One region of the Paenibacillus sp. Y568 genome, then DNA from elsewhere that is predicted to be linked to it. Evidence: riboswitches for the same ligand, from Rfam matches in the RefSeq annotation. Region 1 holds a riboswitch; the other holds the start of a gene.
What was found. Region 1 has a riboswitch for cyclic di-AMP ahead of AC1D7X_RS01005 (APC family permease). Riboswitches for the same ligand answer to the same signal wherever they lie in the genome.

Region 1 (4,628 bases):
AGGAAAATATGAATCTTCAAATGGAAATGGAACATCACCGTCAAGTACTCATCGTCCGTTTCACAGGAGAACTTGATCATCATACTGCAGATCATGTTCGTATGAAGCTAGATGAAGCGATTCATAGTAAGCAGACCGATCATATTGTTCTAAGTCTGAAAGATCTGCAGTTTATGGATAGTTCAGGTATAGGCGTTATTCTTGGAAGGTATAAGTTGATTAAGAGCAAGGGTGGCAAGATGGCTGTATGTGATGTCACTCCACCCGTGTATCGTTTGCTGGAGATGTCGGGAATGTTCAAGATTATGCCTATCTATGAAAGCGAGAGCCATGCGCTCTCAAGTCTGGAGGTTGTGTCATGAGTGAAGAACAGACTCTAGCTCATAATTTCATGACGTTGCAGTTTGCTGCCAAGTCGGAGAATGAATCATTTGCTCGAGTTACCGTCGCCGCATTTATATCACAACTTGATCCTACAATGGACGAGCTTAGTGATTTGAAGACAGTCGTATCGGAAGCAGTAACCAACTGTATCATTCATGGATATGATTCTGATGCTACAGGAATCGTGACCATTACAGCTGAGATCAAAGGGGACACAGTGACAATAACGGTGGAAGATCGTGGACAAGGCATAGAAGATCTAGATCTTGCTAAGCAACCACTATATACTTCTAAGCCTGAGTTAGAAAGATCAGGAATGGGATTTACCATTATGGAGAATTTCATGGATGAATTTGAAGTCTCTAGTGAATCCGGATTTGGCACGTCGATTAGGATGAAGAAGAGGATTGAATCCAAGAAAGCTTTATATAATTAGGGGTTGGACGTATGGATGCTGATGTTAAGAAAGCTTCGCAAACCTACTTGGAAGATTCGGAAGTCAAACGCCTTATTGCACTTAGTCAATCGGGGGATAATGTTGCCCGGGATACACTGGTGAACTGTAACATTCGTCTCGTCTGGTCGGTAGTACAGCGGTTTATGAACCGCGGATATGAGCCGGAGGACTTATTTCAAATTGGGTGTATCGGACTTTTGAAATCCGTTGATAAATTTGATCTGAGTTATGACGTTAAATTCTCTACCTATGCCGTTCCTATGATTATTGGAGAAATCCAACGTTTCTTACGTGATGACGGAACTATTAAAGTGAGCCGTTCTCTGAAAGAAATGGCGAATAAGGTTCGTAAAAAGAAGGACGAGCTCTCAAAGGTATTAAATCGACTGCCGACGATTAAAGAAGTAGCAGACGATCTTGGAGTTACACCAGAAGAAGTTGTATTTGCACAGGAAGCTAACAAGCCTCCAACTTCAATTCATGAGACTGTCTACGAGAATGATGGAGATCCCATTACCTTAATGGATCAGATTGCAGATGAATCTCAAGATAAATGGTTTGATAAACTGGCACTTAATGAGGCAATAGAGGGACTATCTGAACGAGAGAAGCTCATCGTCTACCTACGTTATTATCGAGATCAGACACAGTCTGAGGTCGCTGGTAGACTGGGAATCTCCCAAGTGCAGGTATCTCGATTGGAGAAGAAGATCCTTCAGCTCATCCGTGACCAGATTGCTCAATAGCCAACCATGTAATGATCAAGAAACCTGAGATAGTTGTCTCAGGTTTTTTTGATTTTTATTGAAAAAAATAAGAAAAGAAATATTTCGAAATAATTCACAAAAATTTCATTGGTTTTCATATGATTTCATATATACAGTTTGGTTCGAGCGGATTATAATTAGCTCTCGTAATAGGATTTGTTCGAGCGCTGAATTTTCTGAAAAGGAAAAGCGGGGGAACCAAAACATTGGAAATATACCAATGGGGTGAATCGTAATCAGACTAAAATAAGTTTGATATGTAGGGCTATTCCACAGTCCGAATCCGACAGCTAACCTCGTAAGCTTTGGTGGGTTTGATCATACTTTTAACTTTACGGAATTCTTCTGTAAGGGTATTATGTGTGTACAAAAACCGCAAAGCTAACCTTCCCTAAAGTAGCGTACAACATAGATGTTACAAGTTGCTTATGAAGGGGTCTTTAAGATGGTTAGCAAGGTTAAACGTGTCCTGATCGGACGTCCCATGAAATCAAATGAACTTGATCATGAGAAATTAAGTAAATTTAAAGCACTAGCTGTTCTGTCATCAGATGCTTTGTCATCCGTTGCTTATGGTACGGAACAGATTCTAATCGTACTAATGGTAGCTGGTTTCTCCGCTGCTTGGTACTCCATTCCAATTTCATTAGCTGTACTAGGACTTTTAGCTATTCTTATTTTTTCTTACAGACAGACCATATTTGCTTACCCTATGGGTGGAGGAGCATATATTGTCGCAAAAGAAAACTTGGGTGTTCCTATGGGACTCATGGCAGGTGGATCATTACTTGTCGACTATATTCTTACCGTAGCAGTAAGTGCATCGGCTGGAACGGATGCCCTTACATCAGCGTTTCCATATCTTCATGATTATAGCGTCGTTATTGCTATTTCGGTCATATTAATTCTAACGCTTATAAATTTACGAGGTGTTACAGAGGCAGCTTCATTTATAGCTTTTCCCGTATACTTGTTTGTCATTTCGATATTTGTTCTAATAATTTCTGGTGTGATTAAGTATGCAACAGGCAATGTTCATGCTGCGATTCCGGAACTAGGTTCGGCGGTATCTAATATAAGTTTATTTATACTTTTAAAAGCCTTCAGTTCAGGGTGTTCGGCACTAACCGGGGTCGAAGCGGTATCCAATGCCATTCCGAATTTCAAACAACCCGCTGAGAAGAATGCAGCTAAGACGTTGGTAATGATGGGCGTTATTCTGGCAGCGATGTTTACCGGAATAAGTCTGTTGGCGTACTGGTATGGTATAACCCCTGATCTTAAAGCGACAGTTGTATCGCAGATTTCACAATCCGTATTTGGTCGTGGTGTTCTGTATTACGGAATACAAGGGATTACAGCAGTCATTCTCTTCCTTGCTGCGAATACGGCATATTCTGCGTTTCCACTACTCTCATTTATGTTAGCTAAGGACAAGTTCATGCCTCATATGTTTATGGTTCGTGGGGATCGTCTGGGGTTCTCAAATGGGATTATTATTCTTGGCGTTATGGCTTCTGTACTTGTAGCGGCTTTCCATGGTGATACAGGAAGTTTGATTCCGTTATATGCGGTTGGCGTATTTATTCCGTTTACACTTTCTCAACTGGGGATGATGATTCATTGGCTTAAAAAGAAGCCCTCTGGATGGATACATCGCTTTATTGTAAATACGGTGGGTATGATTACAACGTTATCGATCACGCTTATTTTTATTTTCACCAAATTCTCGCATATATGGATGGTGTTCATATTCCTACCGTTAGTTATGCTTCTCTTCAAACGAATCCATCGGCATTATATGAATATAGCAGATCAACTACGTATTCGGCTTGATGTGGATAAACCGGTTATCAAAGGTAGCACATTTTTGGTTCCCGTCTCTGGCGTTACGCGTGTCGTACTTAATTCTATCAGTTATGCGCGTTCTTTATCGGACAATGTCGTTGCAGTATATATTGGCTTCGATGAAGAAGAGATTCACAAGATGGAACAGAAATGGGCCGAATGGAATCCAGGTGTACGGTTAATTGTTCTGCGTTCACGGTATAGAAGTGTGATTAAACCCCTTCTTCGGTTTATAGAAACAGTTGAATGGAAAACAGCGGCAACCGATCATATTACAATTGTGATTCCGCAGTTTATTACCAAGCATTGGTGGCAAAATATTTTACACAATCAATCAAGTTTGCTGATTCGTACTTTTTTGGTTAATCAGAAGGATATTGTGATTACAACAGTCCCGTATCATTTAAATAAATAGATTCATTTACAGGAGGTTGTCCCATTGGCTATTGACCTAGCTAGGGGCACCTCCTTTTTGCATATCTACTAATATATTGGCTGCACAAAAATGAGGGCAAGAAGTTGCTCATAGACAGCCTAATAACGATTTGTAATGTATAATGAACGATTATTGGTTGTTAAACGTCATATAGTCGAGAAGATTATGAGGGAGGTGTATTTCGGAAATGAACGACCGCGAACTATTCGAGACATACAAGGAACTGGTATACAGTCTCTGTTATTACATGATGCATAACCGTTCAGATGCTGAGGACATGTGTCAGGAGGTATTTGTCAAAGCGATACTAACGGACAGATCGCAAGTAAGAGAGATCAAACCGTGGCTGTTGAGGATCGCCTCTAATGAGTGTAGTAGTGTACTCAGAAGACGCAAGAATGGCTGGGCTAAAGAATTGAGTGCGTATTTACGCTCACGTCCCTTCTTATCCAATCCAGTAGAAGAGAGTTATGATCAACGAGAAACCAAAGTGGAGTTCTATAAGTTATACAGCATGCTCCCTAATAAGGTACGGATGGTATTTACGCTACGTTATGTGAACGAATTGACGGTGCCGGAGATTTCTGCCGTAATTAACGTTCCTGAAGGTACAGTGAAGTCTAGATTGAATCGGGGTCTGAAGCTTTTACAAAGCATAACTGCTGCCCAAGTAAAGGAGATGATTGGAAATGGATCGAAGACATGAATGCGAAGTAGATGTAAACTCACAACCGAA
Region 2 (4,628 bases), on a different contig from region 1:
GTACCTCATCATGAATTGAGGTACCCTTCTTTTGTAATGGTGCATTTATGGATTAGTTACATCATTCGAATCTGGCTGATTATGGGTGTTCGATGATTGATTATTATTCGTATCCGTTGGGCTGGTGCCGTTAATATCTAATGGAATTGAAATATTAGGAGCATCCCCTTCATTTCCACCAATAGGTTGACCTTTAGAGTTGTAATAATACATAGGAACGTCACCTACAACCATTAGGTATGATATAGGTATTTCCGTCTCTACAGAATCATGTTCCATATCAAAAGGAATGACTACAGCAACGTCTACACTGACGTGGATGTATACCTCCACAAGAATCATATTGATTCCAGCATCCCGTTGCCTCGTTGATAATTCGATCTTAGCGGCTCCCTGAGGCTCTATTTTCACGGGAATTCCAGGACCAATTGAAGCCAGAAAAGGACTTCCTAACGCCATCCCAATAGGAATATGTTCCTTTAACTGATGTACGTCGTTTAATGTAGCTTGAACAACCTTAAACGTATTGGATGTAATCTTCATTTGTTCTGCATAATTCAACATGAACCCTGATACCTTGCCGGACGTATCCATTTTCCAATTCACGAGATCATCGAAATTCTGTTCTTGCGCAACCTGTGCTGTAATCGCCTCATTGATCGCTTCCGTCGCCAGCTGTTTCACTCTAATTTGAGCCAAATTCATAATAGGTGGTTTCAAATTACGATCTATATACGCGAATCCCTGAAACATTATGATTAAAAAAACGAGAAACCCAACAAGCCACAATCTACGTCTGCTTCTGGGTTTCCCGCTTCGCTGGCTATGCCACCTTGCTCTTCTTTTCATGATCATCCCCCTAATGCCGACAATAAATCTCTATACAAGCATATGATTGGGATTACAAAAAAAGAAGAAGCTCTAATCTAAGATGGCCGGTATGTGTCTTCCACATCTGATAATTCTATTCTAATGTAATGCCACTTTTGCCGATTTCGAGCGTTCAGATTTTACTGGAATTTCAGGCAATTCGTTAACAGATATAATACGATCGGACTTCTTCTCTGGCTGCTTCCAATACTTCTCATTTCCCGGTAAATCATCGAACCACGAGGCATCACTTGGACAATCCAGAACCATAAACTTCCCATACACATCGTCTCTTGATTGGTGATATTTTAAATAAGCCTTACCGTGGTCAATAGCTAAGATCTCAATTTTTCCAGATGTATGACTCATAGATAGACGGACTCGTTTACCCAACCCTGATGTCTTCGCCTTAGCCTCTTCCACAAGTTGATACACCTGCTCCAACGGAAGTACAAAATCTCGGTTACCTGCAACCGGACGATTTATAAAGAAATAATAAGGTGTGACACCAGCCCACGACAATTGATCAAGAAGTTCTGCAAGTACATCGGCATTATCATTGATTCCACGTAAAATAGGCGTTTGGTTTACGACGATTGCTCCTGCTTGATGTAACGCCTCAAACCCCCGTTTGGCTTCAGGCGTTATTTCACGCGGATGATTAATATGGGCCATGACATAGATGCGTTTATCAGCACTTGAGTGCCTCTTGATAAGTTCTAATAACTTCTCGTCTTCGTAGATTCGCATCGGGTTAAATACAGGAATTTTAGATCCTAATCGAATAACTTTGACATGCTCAATATCACGCAATTGGTCAAGAATGATCTCTAGCTTCGAAGTAGCTAGGATTAAGCTATCTCCACCTGTTAGTAATACATTATTTATTTCTGGATGATTCGCAATATACTCAATTCCTGGGCTTACATCGGACATCGCTTCTTTTACGTCATTACGAAATAAGCGCTTTCTAAAACAATATCGACAATAAGCACCACATACCTCGGATACAATTAATAAGGCCGTCGTTCTATATTTATGCTGGCAACCGGGTACAACGTAGTTCGTGTCTTCATCCGATGCATCCCAGCGACCATACTCGGATAGTTCTCCTTCATTCGGAATAACTAATTTCTTGATCGGATCATTTGGATCAGCCCAATTCACTAGCTTTAAGTAATAATCATTAACGCGAAATACGAATTTCTCCGTTATCTGTTTAAGTTTCTGACGCTCATGTTCCGGGATTTCCATGATCTTATCAATATCGGTAATATATTTCGGCTGTGGCATATTACTCCTCCTTGAAGTTTAAAATATGGTTTGTTACATTTGTCCCCCCTTTTTCTTAAAATAAAAATGACCCGTCCCATCACAAAGCGAAGTAAACACTTCACCTTGGGAAGGGTATCGGGCCATAAAGACGCAAAAAGACCCGATAACGGGTCATTAGAACAGTTATAAACCATAAGTTGACCCATCTACTACTGACGAGGTTAGCTGTCGGGCTCGGGAAAGATGGTTCCCTACAAATGTCTCTTGATTCGCCCCAAATAAAATGGTTCCCCCGCTTTTCAGCTACTATGCTGAAAATTAAGCGTAACTTTATAGTACATAAGTCCATTCAATTAGTCAAATGTTGGATATTTTAAATTTCAAAAAACAAAGAACATTCATCAAGGCATTAGATTAGTTTAATGAATGTTCTTCGTCAAATATTACTTTCCTTCAGCAACTGCCTTTGCAGCATGTTCTCCACTCAAGCGTCCGCTAGTTAACGCATACTGAACCGCACTACCTGACATATAGACCTGGTTGTACAAATAGCGATTCGCTGCTTCTCCACCCGCGTAAAGATTGTTGATAATCGAGCCATCTTCTTTTACAACGCGATAATGTTCATCAACTTTTACTCCACCAAAGGTACCCATTGTCTTAGGATAATACTTAAAGGCATAGAATGGACCTTTATTAACAGATACAAGTGTCTTTACTTCTTTGTTGAATTCATCTTTACCTGAAGTTACTCCAGCATTGAAAGTATCCATTGTTTTCACAAGAGCTGCTCCAGATACTTGCATAGTAGAGGCTAATTCTTCCATTGTATTTCCGACAGCGATCTCAGCATTAGGAAGTTTACCTTCAATGGCACCAATTACTTTCGCATTGGCTTCACTTGAATCTATCACCATCCACACTTGTTCATTTGGAACAACCTTATTCGTTACAATAGCGTAATGACTATTTTCATCCATAAAACGTTCGCCTTTTTCGTTCACTAATACTTTAGTAGTATCCCATTCAATACCACGTAATTCTGGAACCAAACTTCCCATACCTAGACCAATCACCCACGGATCTTCGTATAACGCTGCGCCTAATTTTTCTGCCATGACTATCCCATCACCTGTACTACCCGCAGCAGCTGCACTGATCCCCATATCGTCAACAAATTGAGGTAAGAAACGCTTCATCATTTCCTCACTCTTAGCAAATCCTCCTGAAGCGATGATGACTTTTTTCGCATGAACGATCAGCTTTCCTTCAGCATTCTCCGCTGCAACACCAATTACGTTACCTTTATCATCCGTGATTAATTCCGTTGCTTTTGTCTCTAAAAGGATATCGACTCCTTTATCTTTAAGGGTCTTATCTAGATTTGCAATTAAGCTAGCACCACCAGCTTCAGGAAAATGAAGGCGAGCTACAGGATCAACACCATATCCTTCCACACGAGTATACTTATGATTCATATAATCAACCAACCAGTGTGTTGTATCTACTGCCTCATCCATAAAGGTTTCTACACGATCATAATCTGGATATATACTATCAGGATTACTTGTACTTTGACGCTCTTTCCACAACTGCATCCATGATTCTGGTGAATCCTCAATGCCTAGTTCCTTTTGGAAACGAGTACCTGTTGCAGAAATACCTCCGCCAGATAACGCTGTAGAACCACCTACCGTTGCCATTTTCTCTAGTACAATAACCTTGGCGCCGTTCTCAAACGCAGATCCAGCAGCTGTGAGACCTGTACCTCCTCCACCAATAACGACAACATCCGTTGTTAGTTCAGTTTCCTTTTGTGCCTTATCATCCGTTATGGCAGCAACCTTAAGGGTAGCTACATCTCCGCCCGCTTGCTTGACACAATCTTCAACCGCAGCAAGGATCGCCTTCGATGAATTAGAAGCGCCTGACACAACATCAACTGCCAATGTCTGTCCCTCAACAATTTGCTGAGGGATACGTTCGAATGGTGTATTGCTAAGACCATCCGTTTCGCTATGCTCTTTAATAGTTACAGATACGATCGCGTTATCATCAAATACAACCTCAACCGTGATATCACCATTGTTACCTTGTGCCTTTGATGTGTAAGTACCTGCTTTATAAGTTGCTGTTCCCGAAGTTGTATTCGAATTTGCGTTAGTATCTTTGGCAGAATTTGAACAAGCAACTACATTTAGTATTAATACTAATCCCAACAGCAAGAAATTTACCCTTTTCCAATTCCTTTTCATGGTTTTCCCCCTTGGCGTATAAAATCATTGTATACATAGATCTTATATGGTTGGGTCATCACGACGTCAAGCAGACTTTGTGAAATTTTGCACGTATAAAGGTGTGGAAAAATGAAAAGTATGGGGTTAACCCGATCCCCGATGTTTACACATTCAGGATATCTTATTTTCTTTTATCTCCTGTTGAACACCTGAAGAGATAACATCACCATTTCTTCTCTTTTTTCC

Region 2: another riboswitch for cyclic di-AMP. It lies ahead of AC1D7X_RS13950 (KamA family radical SAM protein); the one in region 1 lies ahead of AC1D7X_RS01005 (APC family permease).

What each region holds. Positions count from the first base shown of each region.
Region 1 covers NZ_JCAIUM010000001.1:205,034-209,661, reverse strand. The annotation lists gene spoIIAA (anti-sigma F factor antagonist) at 9-362, shown strand; gene spoIIAB (anti-sigma F factor) at 359-820, shown strand; gene sigF (RNA polymerase sporulation sigma factor SigF) at 832-1,587, shown strand; cyclic di-AMP (ydaO/yuaA leader) riboswitch at 1,764-1,928, shown strand; gene AC1D7X_RS01005 (APC family permease) at 2,054-3,871, shown strand; gene AC1D7X_RS01000 (RNA polymerase sigma factor) at 4,080-4,598, shown strand; gene AC1D7X_RS00995 (DUF4179 domain-containing protein) at 4,582-4,628, shown strand, end outside.
Region 2 covers NZ_JCAIUM010000009.1:14,536-19,163, reverse strand. The annotation lists gene AC1D7X_RS13960 (M23 family metallopeptidase) at 1-14, shown strand, start outside; gene yunB (sporulation protein YunB) at 46-849, opposite strand; gene AC1D7X_RS13950 (KamA family radical SAM protein) at 970-2,163, opposite strand; cyclic di-AMP (ydaO/yuaA leader) riboswitch at 2,341-2,480, opposite strand; gene AC1D7X_RS13945 (FAD-dependent oxidoreductase) at 2,589-4,400, opposite strand; gene AC1D7X_RS13940 (MerR family transcriptional regulator) at 4,554-4,628, opposite strand, start outside.